DNA from 3 places in the Ruegeria sp. YTSC003 genome. Region 2 is predicted to be linked to each of the others. Evidence: riboswitches for the same ligand, from Rfam matches in the RefSeq annotation. Region 2 holds a riboswitch; each other region holds the start of a gene.
What was found. A riboswitch is a leader RNA that binds a small molecule or an ion and turns the genes downstream of it on or off. The one in region 2 is predicted to bind cobalamin.
Positions count from the first base shown of each region.

Region 1: linked by a shared signal. The riboswitch ahead of AC2FFH_RS16135 (DUF1636 family protein) and the one ahead of AC2FFH_RS22885 (metal ABC transporter ATP-binding protein) in region 2 are both predicted to bind cobalamin.
Region 3: linked by a shared signal. The riboswitch ahead of AC2FFH_RS09980 (DUF1636 family protein) and the one ahead of AC2FFH_RS22885 (metal ABC transporter ATP-binding protein) in region 2 are both predicted to bind cobalamin.

Region 1 is NZ_JBXWMK010000008.1:196,199-203,163, forward strand. It holds gene cobN (cobaltochelatase subunit CobN) at 1-1,232, opposite strand, end outside; gene cobW (cobalamin biosynthesis protein CobW) at 1,236-2,291, opposite strand; gene AC2FFH_RS16135 (DUF1636 family protein) at 2,288-2,677, opposite strand; cobalamin riboswitch at 2,761-2,970, opposite strand; gene AC2FFH_RS16140 (hypothetical protein) at 3,542-3,712, shown strand; gene AC2FFH_RS16145 (hypothetical protein) at 3,997-4,911, opposite strand; gene AC2FFH_RS16150 (flavodoxin domain-containing protein) at 5,774-6,298, opposite strand; gene AC2FFH_RS16155 (hypothetical protein) at 6,433-6,918, opposite strand.
Region 2 is NZ_JBXWMK010000028.1:7,751-14,715, reverse strand. It holds gene AC2FFH_RS22895 (hypothetical protein) at 1-564, opposite strand, end outside; gene AC2FFH_RS22890 (acyltransferase family protein) at 819-1,499, opposite strand; cobalamin riboswitch at 1,808-2,018, shown strand; gene AC2FFH_RS22885 (metal ABC transporter ATP-binding protein) at 2,158-3,006, shown strand; gene AC2FFH_RS22880 (metal ABC transporter permease) at 2,999-3,901, shown strand; gene AC2FFH_RS22875 (metal ABC transporter solute-binding protein, Zn/Mn family) at 3,898-4,797, shown strand; gene AC2FFH_RS22870 (hypothetical protein) at 4,878-5,120, opposite strand; gene AC2FFH_RS22865 (LysR family transcriptional regulator) at 5,307-6,218, opposite strand; gene AC2FFH_RS22860 (TRAP transporter substrate-binding protein) at 6,389-6,965, shown strand, end outside.
Region 3 is NZ_JBXWMK010000004.1:151,314-158,278, forward strand. It holds gene napA (nitrate reductase catalytic subunit NapA) at 1-340, opposite strand, end outside; gene AC2FFH_RS09955 (chaperone NapD) at 337-630, opposite strand; gene AC2FFH_RS09960 (ferredoxin-type protein NapF) at 627-1,190, opposite strand; gene AC2FFH_RS09965 (FecCD family ABC transporter permease) at 1,292-2,305, opposite strand; gene AC2FFH_RS09970 (ABC transporter substrate-binding protein) at 2,307-3,257, opposite strand; gene AC2FFH_RS09975 (ABC transporter ATP-binding protein) at 3,268-4,053, opposite strand; gene AC2FFH_RS09980 (DUF1636 family protein) at 4,050-4,406, opposite strand; cobalamin riboswitch at 4,508-4,713, opposite strand; gene AC2FFH_RS09985 (bifunctional enoyl-CoA hydratase/phosphate acetyltransferase) at 4,907-6,301, shown strand; gene AC2FFH_RS09990 (acetate/propionate family kinase) at 6,294-6,965, shown strand, end outside.

The sequences.
Region 1 (6,965 bases), on a different contig from region 2:
TCAGACAGCATCGCCTCGGCCGAGGCCAAAGCATCAAGGCCTACCGCATGGGCCATCTGCCAATCCTTGCCGGGATAGGTGGACAGCACCAAGGCGGGCACCTGATCCCCTTTGGGCTTGTCGTTCAGGTTCAGCCAGCCGACGACACGGTCGATGATGGCCTCGATCCGTTCCGGTTCAGCCCGGTGGGCAAAACGTGAATACTCCAGATGCGGGTCACGCTTGCCCGGTTCCTTGAACGAAGCAATGCCTGCAGAAATTCGCCCGTCCACTTCAGGCAGGACAACGTGCATAGCCAAATCAGCGGGCGAAAGACCGCGTTCCGCCTCGGCCCAGGCTTTGCGGCGGGACGTAGCGAGAGCAACCTGAAACACCGGCACATTGGCGGCGTCCAGTGGAGAGGTGCCGGATGCGCCTTTGCCCGAAAACGCGGTGGCGTTGATGATGGCCGACGGTTCAAGGGAGGCGATGTTCTCGCGCAGCCAATCGGCGGCTGCAGGTGCTTTCAGCGAGGGAGCGAACATGCCTACAGCTTCGATGCCGCGTTCCCGCAATCGGCGGATCAGGGCTGCGACCGGGGCGGTGTCTGCAGATGTCAGATAAGCACGATAGAAAGTCACCAGAATACGCTTCGCGCCGCTCGAGAATGCTGTTTCGACCGGGACTACGCCACGATCCGGGCACCACGCGCCGCACTCTGGCAAGGTCTTAGCGCCCATCACCGGCCCGGCATAAAGCCCCGCCGCAAGCGCCATTTGAGCCAAGGCCGCTTGCGCCGCGACTTCGCCACCGGTGTCACACAGATGCGCAAGCCGCCGCAGGGTTGAGACGGGCAGGGTGGAGTAATCATCCAGCCGCGTATCCTCACGCCCATCGGCAGGTAGGACGGCCAGTGCGATCCCCTTGGATTGCGCCAGCGCCAGAACTTGCTGCAAGCCATAGGACCAGTAAGGCACGCCGCCGATCAAACGGATCAGAATGCCCTTGGCGCCCTCGAGCGTTTGCTCGACATAAGTGTCGACGGACAACGGGTGTTTCAGTGCTGTCAGGTTGGCCAGCCGCATTGTCGGCATTCGCCCTTCGGCCCCGCCACCGCGATGCCAGCCCGCCGCGAAAGCACCAAGGTCACTGTCCGAAAAGGACAGCACCACCAGATCCGCCGGACTTTGGCCCAGATCGGTCGGGGTCTCGGTTTCCTCGAGCCCGTGGCTTTCGCGGAAGACGACGTGCATGGCTTACTCGGCGGCCTCGGTCACGCCCACGAGGATATCGCGGATCGTGGCCTCTTTGATGTCGTCGTGTTCGGCGATGACCACCAGACGCGAACGGCGCTCTTCACCGGGTTCCCACGGGCGGTCATACTGGTGACGTACGCGGGCACCAACGGCCTGCACCAGCAGACGCATGGGTTTGCCCTGAACGGCGGCATAGCCTTTGACGCGCAGGATGTTCAGCTCATTGGCCAGACGTTCGATATTGGCGACCAGTTGGGCCGGGTCGGTCTGTTCAGGTAACTCGACGATGATGCTTTCGAAATCGTCGTGTTCGTGGTCGTGATGGCCATCGTGATGCGACGGACGGGCATCCATGTCATCCTCGGCGGCCGCTTCCAGCCCCAGCACGACGCGCACGTCTACGGCACCTTCGGCGACTTCGACCACTGGCAGCGGACGCGGAGCTTCGGCGGCGATGACTTCTTTGGCTTTCGCCACACCTTCGGCGCCCGCCAGATCGGGTTTTGTCAGCAGGATGATGTCGGCGCACGAGATCTGATCCTCGAACACCTCTGACAGGGGCGTTTCGTGGTCGATCGAGTCGTCAGCCAGGCGCTGGGCGTCCACGGCTTCGACACTCGGAGCGAAGCGCCCGGCGGCGACGGCCTCGGCATCGGCCAGAGCGATCACACCGTCAACGGTGATCTTAGAACGGATATCCGGCCAGTCGAACGCCTTCAGCAGCGGCTTCGGCAGCGCCAGACCAGAGGTTTCAATCAGAATGTGATCGGGGCGCGGCTCCAGCGCCATCAGTGCCTCGATGGTCGGAATGAAGTCATCGGCTACGGTGCAGCAGATGCAGCCATTGGCCAGTTCCATGATGTTTTCCGCCGGGCAATCCGGAATGGCGCAGGATTTCAGGATATCGCCATCGACGCCAACATCGCCAAATTCATTGACGACCACAGCCAGACGCTTGCCCTGCGGGTTCTGCATCAGGTGCTTGACCAGCGTGGTCTTGCCCGAGCCCAGAAAGCCGGTGATCACGGTGACGGGAAGTTTTTCAAGATTGCTCATTTCAGGGCTCCAATCGGGGGAATGCGGGCCGCACAGTTTTTGCGGAAATGTTCGGGGCGCTCACGCCATTTCACCAGACCGTCTTCAGCGGCCAGATATTTGGTGACGCCTTCGACGATGGTCTCGACATGGTCGGCCTCGTCGAGGTTTTCATAGACGAAGGTCCATCGGGACGGGCCACCACGCAAAACGATCGAACATCCCTGATCACAGTTCGACAGGCATTCCACCGGCTTCAGGTCCACGCCGTCAGGCAAACCCGCCTGTTCAAGCGCTGTGTGCAGCAAAGTGCCGGGTCGCTGAGCGTCATCTTCGATGGGCAACCCACGGCGGCATGTCGTGCAGACCAGCAATTCGACTGGTGCGGTCTCGGTCACGTCTCTCATCCCCCTAATCCTTTGTACGGGGGACGGGGTTTCATGCGGGCCACGTGTGCGACATGGACCCGACACCGGAACACCCCGCCCGGTTTCAACTTCGGGTGCTGGCAGGTCTCCCGGCTTGCGGATGTCAGAGCGTTTGCCCTGTCGGATGTCCCGCCTTCCCGGCCTATTGGGCCAGTGGCTTTGGGCACCCTCTCCGGTCACGGTCGCGGGGGCGGCTGTGCTTGGCGATGACATCGCTGGCACATTCCCTTTTCATCCATCCGAGGATGGACACCAACGCATGCGACATGCGGCACGGGCAGGGGGCTTGTCAAGCACGACTGAGGATTGAAAACCGGTTAAGTCAGAAAAGCGACCAGCCGAAGTCAGTCAGCGGCATCCGATGCGATCCGATCACGAAGCCAGGAGCAAAACAGCCCCGCAGCCGCGGATGATTGAGCGCTTCCGGGCTTGGCAATCAGGTAGTGCGGTTGTGCAAACGGAATCGCTGGACCGGCAATCGCAACAGGCGCGCCTTGGGCAATCGCGTTCTGTGCGAACCTTTGGGCAATATTAAGGAAGCGGGCAAAGGCGCGACAAAGACAAAGCACATCCCTCTACCACTGTCGCATTGTGCGTCGCGCCGTTTGTTCGCGGGAAAAGATTTGGCACGTGTGGCATTACTTTCAAACCGCTTCGACATTTAACCCCGGACATCAACGGCGACGGTTATGCTGTTCCAGAAGCCAGTAGGAACATGATACCCAAGTGTATACGCCCGAATTTGCGAAAGCAGCGCAGAAAGCTAAGTGTTTGAAAAAGAAGTGGAGGCGAGTACCAATTTCGAACTTGCGTAAAGGAATTAAATTTCTTGATAAATAACAATTGTTTAGTGAGATTTTATCGGTACGTGGGCTTGCGAATGTTGCGGGATTGTTGGTTGAAATTGTTCATTGGCTTAACGCCATCAAGGATGATGCTCGATTTTTGGTTCAAGTGGATTTTGGTGCAATGATCACAGCAACGCTGATTGCTTTCAGGCGCGTCGCAGCCTGAATGCGCCGTCACTCGACCTTCCGCCCGTCAAGATATGAGCCGGTGTTCGGATACCTTGAACGCTGCTTCAATAGCTGCACGATTTCGTCGGCAACAACTGCCATTTTGTCATTTGAAAGATTCTGATGCCGGTTTGCCAGAGTAGTCAGTAGTATACGTAATTCTTCATCCGGAATGGAGCTGTCTAGAGCCACCGACATAATGCTGGGGCTTACAACGCGTGCTAAAACAGTTGAGCGCCGTTAGACAATTGCTCCCGGATCGAACGTCGCGTTCTGGAGGTGTCAAAACCTGGTTCGTTCGTGAAGGTAAGTGTCGTGAGCGAACTTTTCCTCCGGTAGTCGTTTCTCTGCGATCTTCCGATGGAACCTTACAAGTCTAGCAACGTCTTTGACTACAGTGGTGGTCGTTTTCAGTACATCCAGCTTTTTGTCCGAACGGATGTATTCTCGAGCGTCCGCTTTGCACTTGAAACCTGCGAAAAGCAAAGCGTTTGAATCGAGTAGCAGTCGCACCGTGCGACTTTCCCCCATCGAAATGGTTATGCCAGGCTCCACCAAATGATGATGTAGAATAAAGTTCCTTAGACCCATGGCAAAACTATGCGCGCCGGAGTTCTTCCCGATTACCCTTCCAATTCCCCGGGTGTAAGATTCACTGTTTTCCAGCTTGGAGTATTTTCGGATACGTCTGCAAACATCTACGTATGAAGCATAAAGCGCAGAGAATGTTAAAAGATTGGATGTTGCCTTAGATTGTTCTCGAGCATACGCAGAGTTATCTGAGCGCTTGAACTCAAGAACGGTGTCCATCCCTGCCGTAGCCGCATTCAAACCAAGGCTTGCTTCCAGCATTGCGGCATGCACCCTTTCTAAGTTCTCCAGTGCGGTATGAACTTTATGGTAAGGGGAAAAGCGCAATGCGTAATTCCACGATTCCTCTTGCAGCTTTGAAGTGTATGCGGCGAAACCCTCTGGATGATCCGTGCTGCTTTCTGAAGTATATGATGCGACCGTCAGCGCTCGGTTTAACTCGGCGAACTGACCGTCTCCAAAGTCCCATCTCAGTAGGTCGACTTGAGAGAAACACTTCGCTAATTGAAACTCCTGTGTGGTAACACCCTTTGAGACGGATGCAAAAAGATCGTGTGGTTTAAAGCGATGCTTGGCAATGAAACTCGCAAAATCTTCTTTGGGCATTCGAAACCTAGCTAGTTTTGTTGATATCGCATCGAAGACTTTCCGACATGAACTATAAAATTGACTACTAGGGTGCCGCTCTCGGGCGTCTTCTGGTTCCAGCTTCAACCTATGCGGTTACTATCTAGGTATGATGAAGCTTGCAAATCTGTTCCGAAGACAACAACCCCAACCCAAAAACCCACTTTTGAGTTTTTTCGCACCGGCCAATAGAACACGGCGCGAATAAACCCACGTAACAATGCCATGGAAGGACCCGCGATTTTCTTCGGTGGACCAATGTATGAGTTCTTGGCTCGGTTTTGATGACTACGTGGGAGGGAAGGCGAACAAACACCGTCGGATTCTTCGCAATGAACGCAGCGGTGTTGTGCACTGTTTTCAAAGTGCGGGGAGCGGGGGAGGGGGATTCCTTAGAGCATTCTAGAAAAGTGTATTTCTGCGTTTTTTCACATTCTGCGCTATAGGGTATCCCCAAGTCTCCCCATAAATTTATAACTATATTTAAGTTATTGATACTAATAATAAATGCCCTGTTGTCACCTCCTCAAAACGGTCCCCGAATGGCTCCCCATGCTTCCCCGGCGCTCCCCGAGATTTTCTTAGATTCGCCGTCAGGCACCCTGCGACCTGGCCGAATAACCAGTCTCGACTCCCCGGTAGGGAATGGCGGGGAACTGATATAGGGGCGCGGGGAAAACTGTGGCGGAGTTGAGGCATAGGTTAAACGCAGTTGGGCAATCGTACACCTGATCTGGCGTTGACACTCGATATAAGGATAACCCCAGCGCCCTCATCCGAGTCAGTGAAAGGCCGGCCGAACTCTGTCATTGGTTCGATGCTCTCCGAGGTGACGGCAGACCTAATCGTCCAGGAATGCTGTTACTGTTGTTTTCAACGCATCCCAATCAGTGAATTCTCTCAAGCCATCTCGTGGATCAATCTTCTGGCCTAGCATGACAACGTGTTGGACGATCTCTCTTTCAAAATACCCGTAATTATCAGGCCGTACGGCACCAGCGACCAAGGCGGTCGCGTCTGGTTCGAATTTTGTCCGCATCAGCATTTCGGTAAGATAGTCCCGCGCGTCCTCCTGACCTTTCTGAAAAGCAGCTTTTAGACTGACGGAAAGCAAAAGTGATTTTCGCGAGGATAATGCGTCATGGTGCCTTTCTAAAAACTCCTCGAACGGCTTGGGGTGCCGGCGTTCATGGACGGGAGCCGCAAGGATAACGTGGTCTACATCTTCCAAAGACACTGGACCTGCCAGTTGGTCGATATCGATCAGCCTAGTTTCGTATCCTGCCCCTAACGTGACTTTGTTGATGAAGCGCGAAATCTTGGCGGTCTGACCTTCAATAGTTCCGTAGGCAATAAGTACTGTCATAATGACGCTCCCGCAAACCGGTCTAAACAGCGAACTTACTATGCCGAAACTCTTCGCCACGGCCTTTGATTTCAATCAAAAATGCCGGTCTCTCTAAGCAATCTGGGTAAAGGCGCGACGTCGAAATGACTGGCTCATACTGTTCTGGAAAGCACAAAAGCTATGGCAAGCCAAAATCCAGTGCGTATGGTCATTGCACCGACGGTTCGCCATTCAAATGGCGTGCCACTAAGAGCCACTAATATTAGAACAGCAAACACCAATAGTGTAGATAAGCCAATCAACCAGGCAATGCGTTGTACCCAGAATGTGGATTTGTAGATTGCGAATGCGCCAATCAAATAGACAAATCCAGCCAGAAAATTGAACCAAAGCACGAATGGAACTGCATCTCCGACTGCAGCTTTGGCAGCAGCACCCCCAAATAGAGCCGTTCCCCCTGAGAAAATGGTAAGGAGACCAAAGAGTGCAGCGGCTACTGCAACTGGGCGAACCCAAGACGGAGACGAGGGCATCGTTGTTTTCCTCTGGAATAAGATTGAATTTCGTGTCGTAAGCAATCCGCCGTCCTCACCAAACGAACTGTAACGCACGTCCATAATTGCAATTCTTCTCGCCATTACCCTTGATCTTTATCATTGGGCTTAAATTGATACCCATTGGAAAA
Region 2 (6,965 bases):
ACCATATCTGGGCAGTAAGGTGAATGCATTGAGATTGTAACCAAAGTGTTTGGGGCCGACGAAGACGATATTGTGTTGCGCGGCAAGCCCGTTTTCAAGAAAGTGTTTGCAAGCGCCAGAAAGGTTGACGATTGGCAAGAAAGTCGCGTCAGCATTTTGTATCAAAGATTTTGTGTCATCGTCCCAAAGCCTGGGCTCGCAAACATTGAGCGCGTCGCGATAAATTAGATTTGCATCCTTCACTATGCCCATCTCAATGAGAATATTCGCAAAATCACGGGCCTGACTGTTTCCGACAATCAAAACGTTGATGCCGCTGTTCGTATCAAACTTATCTGCGTCGTATTGGCTGATGCGGTGATTATACCAAATGTGCATCCCCGCTGCGACCTCTCGATCCGTGTCGAAAACGCGTGTAGGGAAGCCTTGGCCGAGATACAGCGAAAGCCCAACAGCACACAGCGTTGCGGTCACTGCGGTGCACGAAACAACAAGGCGTGAAAGAGAGATCGCGTTTTTGTTGCGAAACGGTTGTTCGACAAAACGCCAGGTCAGATAGGACAAAAGGAATGCAAATGGTATCAAGCTGGCAAGAAAATACGGGCTGGGTTCCTCAAAGCTCGCAATGCGCGCAAATGCGAAAATTGGTTGGTGCCAGAGATACAGGCTGTAGCTGATCAGGCCAATGCCAACCAGAATTCTGATGCTCAGCAGTTTGGCGACAAAAGTGCCTTCCTTTGCATAGAGGAGAACGAGCAAAGACCCGACGACCGGAACGGCTGTCAGGTATGACGGGTGTTGCATGGTCCCGTCAAAGATCACCATGCTGCAATCACCGCTATAAGGCCAAGTAGCGAAAGACTGTTGCTCGCTCTAACCTTGCGCTTATTTTCCCAACATGCCCCCAATGCACCGAATCCGAGTTCCCAGGCGCGTGTATGCAGAAGATAAAATGTGCTCTCCGGGTGGGTTTGAACCAACAGTACGCTCGCCAGGAAACTGGACCCGATGATAGCCCAAACCAGCAGATCCGTTCTGTGTTTAAGTACCGGGTACAGGGCCATAAGCAAAAGCGGAAAAACTATGTAAAACTGTTCTTCAACTGCCAGGCTCCATGTGTGAACCAGAGGTTTGAACTCGGACGCGAGGTCCCAGTATCCACTTGTTAGCGTGAGAAGAACATTATTCAGAGAGAACATCGTGGCCACGACACTCTGGCCGAAGTTTTCCAGTGGATCGGGCAGCATGGTAAACCAAGCGATAGGAATACACACCAGTACGACGACACTCAGGGCAGGCAAGATCCGTCGGGCCCGACGCTCGTAGAACTTCAAAAGAAAGAAGCTATTTTTTCCAAGATCATCAAGGATAATAGAGGTTATTAGATATCCGCTGATAACGAAGAAAACGTCTACGCCTAAAAAACCTCCACTGAACAGGCTTATGCCGGAATGAAAAAGAACCACTGGTAAAACTGCAATGCTGCGAAGGCCATCAATTTCTTTCCGTTACAGCATTTAATCAAAACCCACTCTTGTATTTTGTGCTCGGGCCTGTGAGCTTTCGAAGCGTATCTGTCGTCAAGAGTGTGTCGAGGAACTTTGAGCCGCCGCAGCCAATCGAACAAAGTATTGGCAGGTTTATGCGTTCCGGTCGTTGCAAGACCCAGGCTGAAAACTTCTGAGTGAGCCCCGCGAAGTCACTGCCATTGCTAGCACCCTTATCGTAGAATTTTTTTGGCTGATTGGAGCCTGGTACAAATTGCCATCACCGATTGGTTCGCGCTCTTGTCGAATCAAATCAATTCGTATTTGGTCCACGTGATGGTTCCCGACTGTATTCTGCGGTCAGGGATAAAAGGGAATACGGTGCGGTTCTGTGAAAAGACCAATTCCGTGACTGCCCCCGCAACTGTAGGCGGCGAGCGACCCGAGATCGTCCACTGGGCAATAGCCTGGGAAGGATCGGGATAGCTTTGACCCGCAAGTCAGGAGACCTGCCATCCGAAATTTATGAACCTGGGCGGGGTGTCCCAGAGGGAGATGACAATGTTTCAAGCGGTCCGTACCGTGCACGACCTTGCGCTCGCTTTGCCCCTGTCCAAACACAGGAGGCGTTGCCGTTGTCATTGCAAAAAGCTGACACCCAAAGGGGTAAGTGTCTGACAGAATTCAGCGTTCCGGTGCTGGTGGCGGGGGCTCTGGCGCTGTCGGCGCTCTTGTGGCTCGCGATTTACGCGGTGATTTGATGACGGCCGTTTTACAAATCCGCGATCTGACGTTGGGCTACCGCGACCTTACATTGTTTCACCGCCTCTCCATGGATATCGCGGCTGGAACGACCCTTGCCGTTCTTGGTGCGAACGGGTCGGGCAAGAGCACTTTTGTAAAGATGCTGCTGGGCTTGATGGATCCTCTTTCGGGCAATTTGACTTGGCCGCAGGGCCGTCCTGGTGACATCGGGTACCTGGCGCAGATGACCGAATTCGACCGCCGATTTCCCATCCGTGTGAGGGATCTTGCCGCGATGGGGGCCTGGCGCGGCTTTGGTTATCGTACCGGGCTGGACGCCGCGGCGCGTGACCGGATGGCCGCCGCGCTGGATGAGGCCGGGGTACTGGATATCGCTGACCGGCCTCTGCATATGCTATCGGGCGGGCAACTGCAGCGCGCGCTGTTCGCGCGAGTTATCATGCAGGACGCGCCGCTGATCCTGCTGGATGAACCGTTTGCCGCCGTCGACCAAAGTACTGAGGCGCATCTGCTGTCGATTATACGCCGATGGCGCGATGAGGGGCGCGCGGTGGTTTTGGTGGTGCACGATCTTTCCTCGGTACTGGACTATTGCAGCCATGCGCTGCTGTTGGGCGGGCAAGAGGCGACCCATGGACCGGTAAATGACGTTCTGACACCAGACCGGCTGGTTGCGCAAGGATACCTCTCGGAAAGTCAGGCGTCCTGGATGTTCCGTGGCACCCATCCAACAGCGGAGCACGCCAATGTATGACCTGATCGTCGAAATGTGGAGCTTTGCCTTCATGCGTCGCGCTTTTGTGGCAACCACGGTCTTGTCGGCCTCGGTCGCACCGGTAGGGGCGTTTCTTGTTCTGCGTCGTCTGTCGCTGGCTGGCGAGGCCATGGCCCACGCGATTACCCCAGGCATCGTCATCGGCTTTGTCACGGCGGGCCTGTCGGTCATGTCGCTGTTGGTCGGAGGGCTTATCGCGGGTGTTGGCGTCGCCATTTTGACCGCCTTTCTGGCACGCCGGACGATCCTGCGCAGCGATGCTAGTCTTGCCTCGCTGTATCTTATCGCATTGGCGGTGGGTATCTTTATCCTGTCTGCAGCGGGGTCCGCAGTTCCACTAAAAAGCTTCCTGTTCGGATCAATCCTAGGGATCGACGACGCGTCGATGGTCCTTGTCGGAGGGGTGGCGACAGTAACTTTGTTGGCATTTGCCGTTCTGCTTCGTCCGCTGATTGTCAGCACCTGTGATCCTGTTTTCTTCGAAACTCAGACGCGCCGGCCGTGGCTGGTCGATCAGGGTTTTATGCTGTTGTTGGTTCTGAACCTGCTGGCCGCGTTTAAAACACTGGGAACGTTGATGGCCGTTGGCCTGATGATCCTGCCTGCGACCGCAGCGCGCTATTGGGCCAGTACGATCACCGGGCAACTGGTCCTGGGTTTTCTGTTTGCCTTGTCCAGTTGCTGGATCGGTCTGACACTGTCCTACTTGTTCCCGGACACGCCGTCCGGCCCGGCGATCGTTTTGGTTGCCGGTGGGTTCTTTCTGTTCTCGGCCATTTTCGGTCCCCTTGGTTTTGGCAGACGGATGCGCAAACCGTCTGTTTCCAAAGACATCCCCATTGCCCAAATTCAACAAGAAGAGAGAGCACAATGACTCTTGTGAAGTCACTCTATGCCGGCATCGCCTCTGTGTCGTTTGCTTTGGCTGCATTGCCGACCGTTGCGGCAGAAGACAACGTCAAGATCGTCGCCAGCTTTTCGATCCTCGGCGACATGGTCGAAGAGGTCGTGGGCGATCTGGCCACAGTTACGACAATCGTGGGCCCGGATGCGGATGCGCATGTGTATCAGCCTTCGGTTGCAGATGCGAAGGCCGTTGCCCAGGCGGATATCATCTTTGTCAACGGTCTGGGCTTTGAAACATGGTCCGATACCCTGATCGCTGAATCGGGCACTGACGCAACCGTGCACGTTGCCACCGACGGCATCACGCCTGTCACAGTCGAGGGCAAAATCGACCCCCACGCTTGGAACTCGCTGTCGAACGGCATGATTTACGTGACCAATGTCGCCAACGTGATGACAGAGGCGATGCCCGAGCACGCCGAAGAATTCGCAGCCAATGCCGCGGCCTATATCACGCAGCTTGAAGCGCTGGATGCAGAAACAAAAACCATGCTGGCAGGCCTGCCCGCCAATCGCCGCACGGTTGTGACCGCGCATGACGCATTTGGCTATCTGGCAGACGCCTACGGCCTGACTTTCCTTGCGCCGGTTGGCATCGACACCGAGGCAGAGCCATCGGCCAAGGATCTTGCTGTTCTGATTGATCAACTGAAGGCGGATGGTGCTGCCGCGTTGTTTGTTGAAAACATCACAAGCCCCACTTTGATTCAGCAGATCTCGGATGAAACTGGCATCGTGATTGGTGGACGGCTGTTCTCGGACGCCTTGTCGGAACGGGGTAGCCCTGCCACCAGCTACCTTGCGATGTTCCAGCACAATCTGAACACTCTGCTGAATACACTTGGGAACGCAACCGCAAGCTAATTGGTCTTCAGGCACGAGGCGGTGCTTGAGCCGCCGCCTCATACGGTGCTTTGGAACACTGGGTTTTGGGAAAACGTCGCTTAGTCCGGCTTCCAGCCGTCTTCGTATTCTCCCAAAGTACGGGAAAGATCCAATAGCGAGGCGAAAAATCTTGCGTAAACGTCCCGTGACATCATCGTCTTGTTGTCATCCAACACCTGCAAAAGATCGACAACGCCCGAGGCAAAGGCGTCATAGACCAACTGGTCCGCAGGCGTGGGGTCCAAGGTCCATATGTCATGCGTGTTATAATACCCTGCGGGTTGGGGGTCGTCGTCTATCATGTGTCCGCCTCATTTTGATGCCGCACATGTAAGTGAGAGGAAGGCGAACGCTAGTGATGTGGCGGAAAGTCACAAGTTTTTGGCGGTACCAAAAACGCGACCCCAACCTTGCGTTTCAGTGCTGATAGGAAGTGAAAAGCTTCGCTTCGACCACAACCGGCATGCATTGTGTCGACCGAGAAGTTGTCAGGGTTTCGAATGTTCGCTCTGCAATACTTCCAGAAACAGTTTGGTCACCCGCGTCGGTTCAGGTTGCTTTCTGGTCACTGCAGCAAACCGGGTTCGATATTGCGTTTCGTCCGGCAACACCATCCGCATCTTTTCCTGGTCCACAAAATCCTGCGCAAGATGATCAGGCAAATAACCTATGTACCGCCCCGACAAGATAAGTATGGCCAGCGCCTGCTCGCTTTGAACTTTTGCTGAACGTTGAAAGCCCAGTTGCTGACCGACAATGAGGTTCGGAGAGTTCACGCTGAGCCCAACATAATTGTACCTGAGTAGGTCACTGGTCCTAAGTTCCCGGTCCGGTATTTCGAACAGGGGGTGTTCCCGGCCGCAATACAGGAACATGTTCTCGCCATATAACGGCGCATAGTTCAGACTTGTCGACGGGCGATGCAGCGCAATAATCCCGATGTCGAGCTGACCGCTGATAACCATGGTTTCGATCACGTTTGGCGGCTCAAGGGACAATTCGATCTGAACCGAGGGGGCGGCTTCGTTGAACCGATGAATGGCACGGGCAAGCCGGGAATCCGGGTTTGATGCACATTGATCAAACAGCGAAATGCGGATCGTTCCCCCCAACTGTTCCTTGATCTCGCTGACCTCGTTTCGAAATTGCGACACGGACACAAGCAGGTGATCTGCTGCCTGCAGCACTTTTGCGCCGTCTTCGGTCAGGGCGAAACCCGCTGGGCCGCGCGTACACAGCTTCAGGCCCAATCGCAGTTCCAGATCAGTAATATGCTTGGAAATCGTCGATTTGCCGATATTCAGCTCAACTTCGGCCGCAGACAGACCACCACTTTCCACAACCGTCTTGAAAACGCGCAGCAATCGGATGTCGCTGTCGCCGATGCGTGAGGCAACCATTTTCTACCCAATTCGTAAGGTTCGATATATATGAAACCTATCGCGCAAAGAATGGCAACATAGAAACACATTTCACGAGCTACTCTGAAAAAGCCGAGGTAGAATCGGACTGGCCATCTCTCCCCAGGTCAGCGCGCACCTCGAAACATGATAAAACTGGGAGGACATCTATGTCATTCATCAAAAAGCTTGGCACCATGACTGCTGCCGTTTCGGTCGCAGCCCTGATGGTTGCGGGCGCAGCCGACGCGAAAAACTTCAAGATTGCTGTTGGCGATAGTGCAGGCAGCGCACAAGAAGCCCTTGGCTTGGCTTTCGTTAAGGCACTCGAAGAAAAATCGGGTGGCGCACACACAGCTACACTGTTCCTGAACGGTCAGCTGGGTTCCGAGCAGGACACCGTCAACGAGGCCGCAATCGGCACGCTGGACATGTCGCTGCTGGCGATCAACAACATCACGCCGTTCTCGCCTTCGGTTGGTGTATTCACTCTGCCTTATGTGATCCTGTCCCTGGAAGATGCTGAAAAGCTGACCCAAGGCCCGATCGGTCAGGAACTGGTGGAAAACACCATTCGTGACGCAGGTGTGCGCATCATCGGCTGGACCTACACAGGTTTCCGCCGTCTGACCAACTCGAAAAAGCCTGTCAGCTCGGTTGCTGACCTGCAGGACCTGATCATCCGCGTTCCCAAGAACGAAATCATGATTGAAACCTACAAGTCCTGGGGTATCAGCCCGACTCCGA
Region 3 (6,965 bases), on a different contig from region 2:
TTTTGTCGTATTCGCCGTTGGTCTTGCGCAGTAAAGGCGTGGTCAGTCGATCCTTGCCGTACATGATCTTGGACAGGAAATAGCCCTTGATACAGTTCAGCCCGCGGTTCACAGGCGCGTCAGGATCGCCTTGCGTCGCAACGACGCGACCCTCTTTGGTGCCAACCAGAACAGAGCAGCCTGTACCACAGAACCGGCAAGCCGCCTTGTCCCACCGGATGTCCGGCGCTCCGGCCTGGGCATTGGCTTGACCGGCCGCCAGCGGAATACCAGCGGCTGACGCCGTTGCTGCGGCCGCAGAGGCCTTGAGAAAAGTCCGACGGGATTCAGAATGTGTCATTGCGTGGGCCTCCGGCTGGGGGTTGGGCTTGGGGCATCGGGCTGCGGACGGGCGTCCGCGGGATCCTCGAAATGGTGATAAGTCAGTGTCAGTGAGATGACGCCCGGGATCTGGTGCAGATCCATGATGATCTCGGACGCAAGGCGTGATGGCGTGTCTTCGACAACGACAACAAATCGCCCATCGTCTGTTTCGGCGTGAATTTCGACACCCGGTGTGTCCCTCATCACCCGCGCTGCTGCGCTTGTGTGATCAGGTGCGACATGGGCAAGACAACCGCAGATGTTCATTGAGTAGTTTCCATTTGTGGTTGAGATTGGCGTTCAAGCGCAATGGCATCGGCGGGACATAAACTTGGGCAAATCCCGCAGCCGTTGCATGTATCAAGGTCAAGCACGGGCTCTGCGCGGCCACCGGTCATCAGTTTGAAGCGGATCGCGCCTTGTTCGCAATTGTCCTGACAGATGCGACAACTGACGCCGTTCATGGATAGGCACGTGGCCGCTGTAAGCGCGGCGCGCCATGGCCAATCTGGCAAACGGTCAAACATTAACGTTTCGGTTGGACAAATCCGGGCGCAGTCACCGCAGAAGGTGCAGGGATTATCAGTTGGCTGGAACCGGGGGTATCCATCTGCCCCGATGATGATCGCATCCTCGGGGCAAGTATCTGCGCAATCACCACATTTGCTGCATGTTTCAACAAAGCACAGCTCAACCGAGCCCGGAGGTCTGGCGATATTGCCGTCCTCTGGTCTAATTTTGGCGCTTAGAAACGCGCGTCGGCTGGTCAATTGTTGCATTGCATGCGACCTGGCTACACTCGATTCCTGTAATCGAGTGTATCGCATACCGTGATCTGTGGGGTTCTTTTTTGATTTAGGTCATTTTGCCCGATTATTATTAGTCATTTGGGAAACTTTAACTTTTGCACCTATGCGACCTTTGGCGATCAGCGCCGAGGTCGAGCGGTTCGGATCAACAGAAGAAAGACAAAAACCGATCCCAGCGATGTCGTGACAATACCAACAGGCAGCTCTTGCGGGGCAAGCAACAGACGGCTCAGTATATCCGATCCTGTAAGCAACGCTGCCCCAACAATGGCGGCGGTAGGCACAAGCTGGCTGTGCAATGGCCCTGCGATACCGCGCGCGATGTGGGGAACCATCAAGCCGACAAAACCGATCACACCCGCAACGGACACAAACACAGCAGTCGCAAGAGCGGCCACGAAGAACATCCGGAACCGCAAGCCTTGAACGGGCACACCTAGGGTGGCGGCCGTCAAATCACCAGTCAGCAGCGCATCAAGCCAGCGGCTGCGGTACATCGCATAGGCGAGGATCAATGCTAAACCTGCGCAGACCAGAGGGAATGTCTCCCACCGGGCAAGACCCAAACCCCCAAGCATCCAAAAGATAACAGAATGCGCCGCACGGCTGTCGCCCGCGAAAATCAGATAATTGGTAATAGCTGAAAACAAAAACGAAACCGCAAGCCCCGCGAGGATCAGTTTTTCGGGCGCGCTTGTGCGCAGCCCATGAACCAAAGCCAGCACAATACCTGATGCGACAAGCCCTCCGAAAAACGCGGCCAGTGGCAGGGTCCAAAAGCCCAGCACATCTCCGGTTACTGTAATGACAAAGACAGCTCCCGCCGCAGCGCCAGAGGACAGGCCGAACAGAAACGGGTCCGCCAGATCGTTGCGTGTGGTGGTTTGCAGGACAACGCCGACGATGCCCAGCCCGGCACCGATCACGGCGGCAAACAGCGCGCGTGGTAAGCGCAGGTCAAACACGATGCGGTGGAGCGGGGACATTTCCCCTTCCACTATTCCCGTGCCCAACAAGACACCGGCCAGTGCGTCAGAGGCCGGAATGGATGTGGTTCCGTAGATAGTCGAGGTCAGCAAAAGGGCGGCCAGTACAGCCGCCCCCAGTAAGAGTGTCAGGCCAAGTCGGCCCATATCAGTTCAGACCCGGATGCATAGCCTTGGCCATTTTCGAGATTGCCTCGATATTGGCAGGTCCGGGTGTCAGTTCTTCGTAGCGCAGACCAATCCAGCGTTCGTTCTTGACTGCGTCCGTTTGAGACATCACAGGATGGTCCTGTAGGAACTTGAAGGTATCCGCGGCGCCATTTCCAGTTTGATAATCAAGTAAAACCAGGAATTCCGGGTTTGACGCGGCGACAGCCTCCCACGATGAACGTCCCCAGCTGGTGTCCATGTCATGGGTGACATTCTCGCCGCCAGCGGCAGCAATCATCGCGTCGGGAATGGCAAACTTACCAGCCGTAAACGGGGCATCGGCGGGGCCGTCCAGCAGGAAAACGCGGGGTTTGGGCAGGTCGGCTGTCTGCGTCTCAATCGCGGACAGTTCTTCTTTCCAACCGGAAACCAGCTCTTCTGCCTTGTCTTCAACGTGCATGACTTTGCCCAAGCGAAGGACGTCCGTGAACAGCAGGTCCATGCTGGCTTCGGGGCGATCCTTATCCAGATGTACGCAGCTTTCCGTCAGGATCATCGTTTTGATGCCAAACGGCGCAAGCGTGTCCGGGGTCACGTCACCGCCCGGCTTCATGCCATAGTACCAGCCCGCAAAGAAAAGGTCGGGTTCGACAGCGACCAGATTTTCAACTGTCGGGTACTTAGGCGCAAGTTCCGGGATGTCGCCGCGCAGGGTGTCAAACTCGGGGCTGGTTTTGTACCAGCCAGTGATGCCTGTCAGGCCAACGACCTTGTCCTGCAAACCCAGCGCAAAAGCCATGTCGGTCATGTTCATGTCGTGCACGACCAGCCGCTCGGGCTGAGTTTCAAACACCAGCGGCTCGCCGCAATTGTCGACGGTGATCTCGCGCGCTGTTGCGGCAGTTGCAATGCCGCTGATCAGTGCAGCGCACCAGAGAGTTTTGTTCATGTTATTTTTCCTAGTTTGAGGTAGTGGTTCTTCTGATATCCAGTGCCGGGATCATGCGGCCTTCATGCTGAAAGCTAAGAAAATCGACACCAAACGTTTCACGGACCCTTTCGGGTGTCAGCACTTCGTGCACTGGGCCGAAACCGGTCAGGCGCGTGGATTTCATCAAGGCGACATGGGTCGCGAATTCCGGGATCATGACCAGATCATGGACGATCATGACGACCGTAATGCCCAGCTCGGCCACCAGCGACAGCATGCGTCCCTTGGCGTCCGGGTCCAGATGGTTCGTCGGCTCATCCAGGAACAAAAGCGAAGGGTTTTGCGCCAGCGCCCTTGCGATATGAGCGCGCTGGCGTTCCCCGCCGGATAACACGGCCATCCGCTTGTCCGCGAGGGCGACGAGTCCGGTCAGCTTCAGGATGCGGTCCAATTCCAAGGCGTGCTCAGCCGCAGATCGATCGGCGCGGATCGGGATTTGCCCAAGGGCCACGTAGTCGCGCAGAAACAAACGCCCGTCCGGCGATTCCTGCTGACTGACCACGGCGATCATTCGGGCGCGGTCCATCGCCGAAAGCTGCCGAAGGCTGCGCCCCTTTACCAAAACGTCCCCCAGCACAATCTCTTCACCGCCGCACAAAAGATTCAGCAGCGTTGTCTTGCCCGCACCGTTTGGGCCGGCAATTGCCAGAGTGGCCCCTTCATTCAGTTCGAAATTGATGTTTTGCAGCAGTACGTCGCCGTTCAGGGCATAATACTCCAGCCCGCGCGCCTCAAGGAAAGCTCCGCAGGTCATGCGCTTGTCTCCACTTTTAGCCGCGGCAGGCGCGCCAGAGTCTTTTCAAGAAGGGCAGGCGGGCGCTGCGTTGCATTGGTCCACCCATCCGCGATGCGATGGTATTGATGTGCAAATTCGGCCAAAGCATCCACGTCCTCAGTCGATTGGATGTCACCGAAAAGGTACTGCGCTTTGTCTATTGCCTGAAACCCGACGGTTGTGGGTCGACCGCAACCGGCCATGCAGGAAACGCTGCGGATGCCAAAACTGGATGGAAGCTTGCCTGCAAGCGCAGCGCGCAATGAACCCGCCCGGTCAGAACCCTCGCAGGTCTCGCAAATCAGAAGGAAGTGATCAGTACTGATCGACATGGCCCACTCCGCTTGTTGCCAAGCGCGGACAGAAGGTGCCAATCATGTCATTACGTCTTAGACGTGTCATAAAGCCTCCTTCCAGGACGCCCCGCCCCGGGTTGGTTGAACATCGGATGGTAGGTCTCCTGACTTGCGGGTCGTGGCTTGGCCATCCTTCCCGACCCATTTGGGGTCAGTGGGTATTTGGCGTCGCTCACCGCTTACAGTTGCGGGGGCAGTCACGGACTTGGCGCTTGTTGGCAACCTCACCGTATTCCCTTTTCATCCCGTGGCGAACCATAGGGAACCATCGCGGTGATGCTTGCCCGAGTTCCGAATTTGGGTCAAGCGATAATCCGCGCCGCCCCACGCACAGAGGTCATTTGTCATTTGCCAATGATCTGACTACGCTGCGTTGCAGAAATGTAGCAACAAAGGTGGATATGTTCTGGTTCCGGGGGGCCGCACATCCAATGTTTGAAACAACGAACACGCATTCAAAAACAAAGCCGGACGAGATGAAAATTCAAGAAAACAGAACCTATTCTCAACTGAAGGTAGGCGACAAGGCGCAGGTCACCCGATTGTGCACCGTGGACGACTTGTACGCGTTTGCCTCCGCTTCGGGCGACCACAACCCGCTGAACCTAGCAGCCTATGACGGTGATGGAGATGGGCGCCCCGAGGCTGTCGCGCCCGCTTTGTGGCCTGCTGGTCTGGTGGCCGCAGTCATTGGGAACATCTTGCCGGGGGCCGGTACGCAAACACGTCGGGCGGATCTGAGTTTTCATGCTTCGGTTTTGGCGGGCGAAGAACTGACTGCCTTTGTGGCTGTTACAGAAAAGCGTGAAGACGGCGACCTGACCTGTTCCGCCGAAGTGCGCCGGGTCGGGGATAACGCATTGATCCTAAGCGGCACCGTACAGGTCACGCCACCGTCGCGGCATTTGACCTTCGACTCGGTCGAGGTACCGGGACTGATCGTTCAGCGTCACCGGCACTTCGACGCTTTGTTGGAAAAGGCACGTCCTCTGGACCCGATGGCCACAGCGATCGTCGCCCCGGAAGAGCCGAATTCGCTAGGCGGGGCATTGCTCGCGTTGGAAAACGGCATCATTACTCCGATTTTGGTGGGCGACCCGGACAAAATCACCGCCGCTGCCGCCCAGCTTGGGGCCGATTTGTCCGGAGTTGAAATCATTGAAGCGCGAGACCACGAAGTGGCCGCCCAACGCGCGGTCGGACTGGTCGTTGAAGGTAAGGCCCGGATGCTGATGAAAGGTCACTTGCACACAGATGTCCTTCTACGCGCCGTTCTTCGCCGCGAAAACGGCCTGAGGACCGGGCGACGCTTGTCGCATGTGTTCGTCATGGACGTGCCGGGCATGTCCCGGCCCATCATGGTTACTGATGCGGCGGTGAATATTGCACCGGATCTCGAAACCAAGGCCGATATTGTTCAGAACGCCATCCATCTTGCGCATTCTATTGGCATCGAGATGCCCAAGGTTGGCGTCTTGTCGGCGGTTGAGACCATCAACCCGCATTTACCGTCGTCTGTCGATGCGGCGCTGTTGTCGAAAATGGCCGAGCGTGGACAAATCACCGGCGGGCTGGTCGATGGCCCTCTGGCAATGGACAATGCGGTTGATCTGAACGCCGCGCGGACAAAAGGCATCACCTCACCGGTCGCGGGGGTCGCAGACATTCTGGTTGTTCCGAATATCGAAGCCGGCAACATGGTAGCCAAGCAGCTGACATATATCTCTCATGCCGAGGCTGCCGGCGTCGTGATAGGTGCTGCGGCACCGATTATCCTGACATCTCGGGCAGATGACGATGCTTCGCGGCTGGCGTCTTGTGCTGTCGCGGCGCTGCATGCAATTGCGAATGAAGGCAAAATCCATGGCTGAACATGTTTTGGCACTGAATGCCGGGTCGTCCTCGTTGAAATTCGCGTTGTACGAACTGGTCGAGGATCGACGCCCCAGTATGCGCTGGCGCGGTCAGATCGAGCGGTTGGGGGATGCCCCACGCCTGTTGGCCCAATCGGCGGGGGGGCGATCTGTCGATCGCCAGCTGTCTGGGGCTAAAACACATGACGAGGCCATCAATGCGTTTCTTGAACTTACCCGCGAATACCTGCCGGACACTCACGTCCGGGCCGTGGGCCACCGCGTCGTTCACGGCGGGCCAGTCTATTCGGAACCTGTCGTGGTGGACGAGCACGTCTTTGATACGCTAAGCGGTTTCATTCCCTTCGCACCTTTGCACCAACCCTACAGCCTTGCGGGTATCAAGGCGGCCGCGGCAGCCTTTCCGGGTACCACCCAGATTGCGTGCTTCGATACCGCGTTTCACCGGACGCATCCTTGGGTGAATGATACTTTCGCCCTTCCGCAACGTTTTTACGAGAAGGGTGTGCGCAGATACGGGTTTCACGGGCTGAGCTACGACTATGTCTCGCAAAAGCTTAAAGAAATTGCGCCGGGTTTGTACGACGGTCGTGTCGTTATTGCGCATCTGGGAAATGGCGCGTCGATGTGTGCGGTGTCGGGCGGTCGGGCCGTGGCCTCG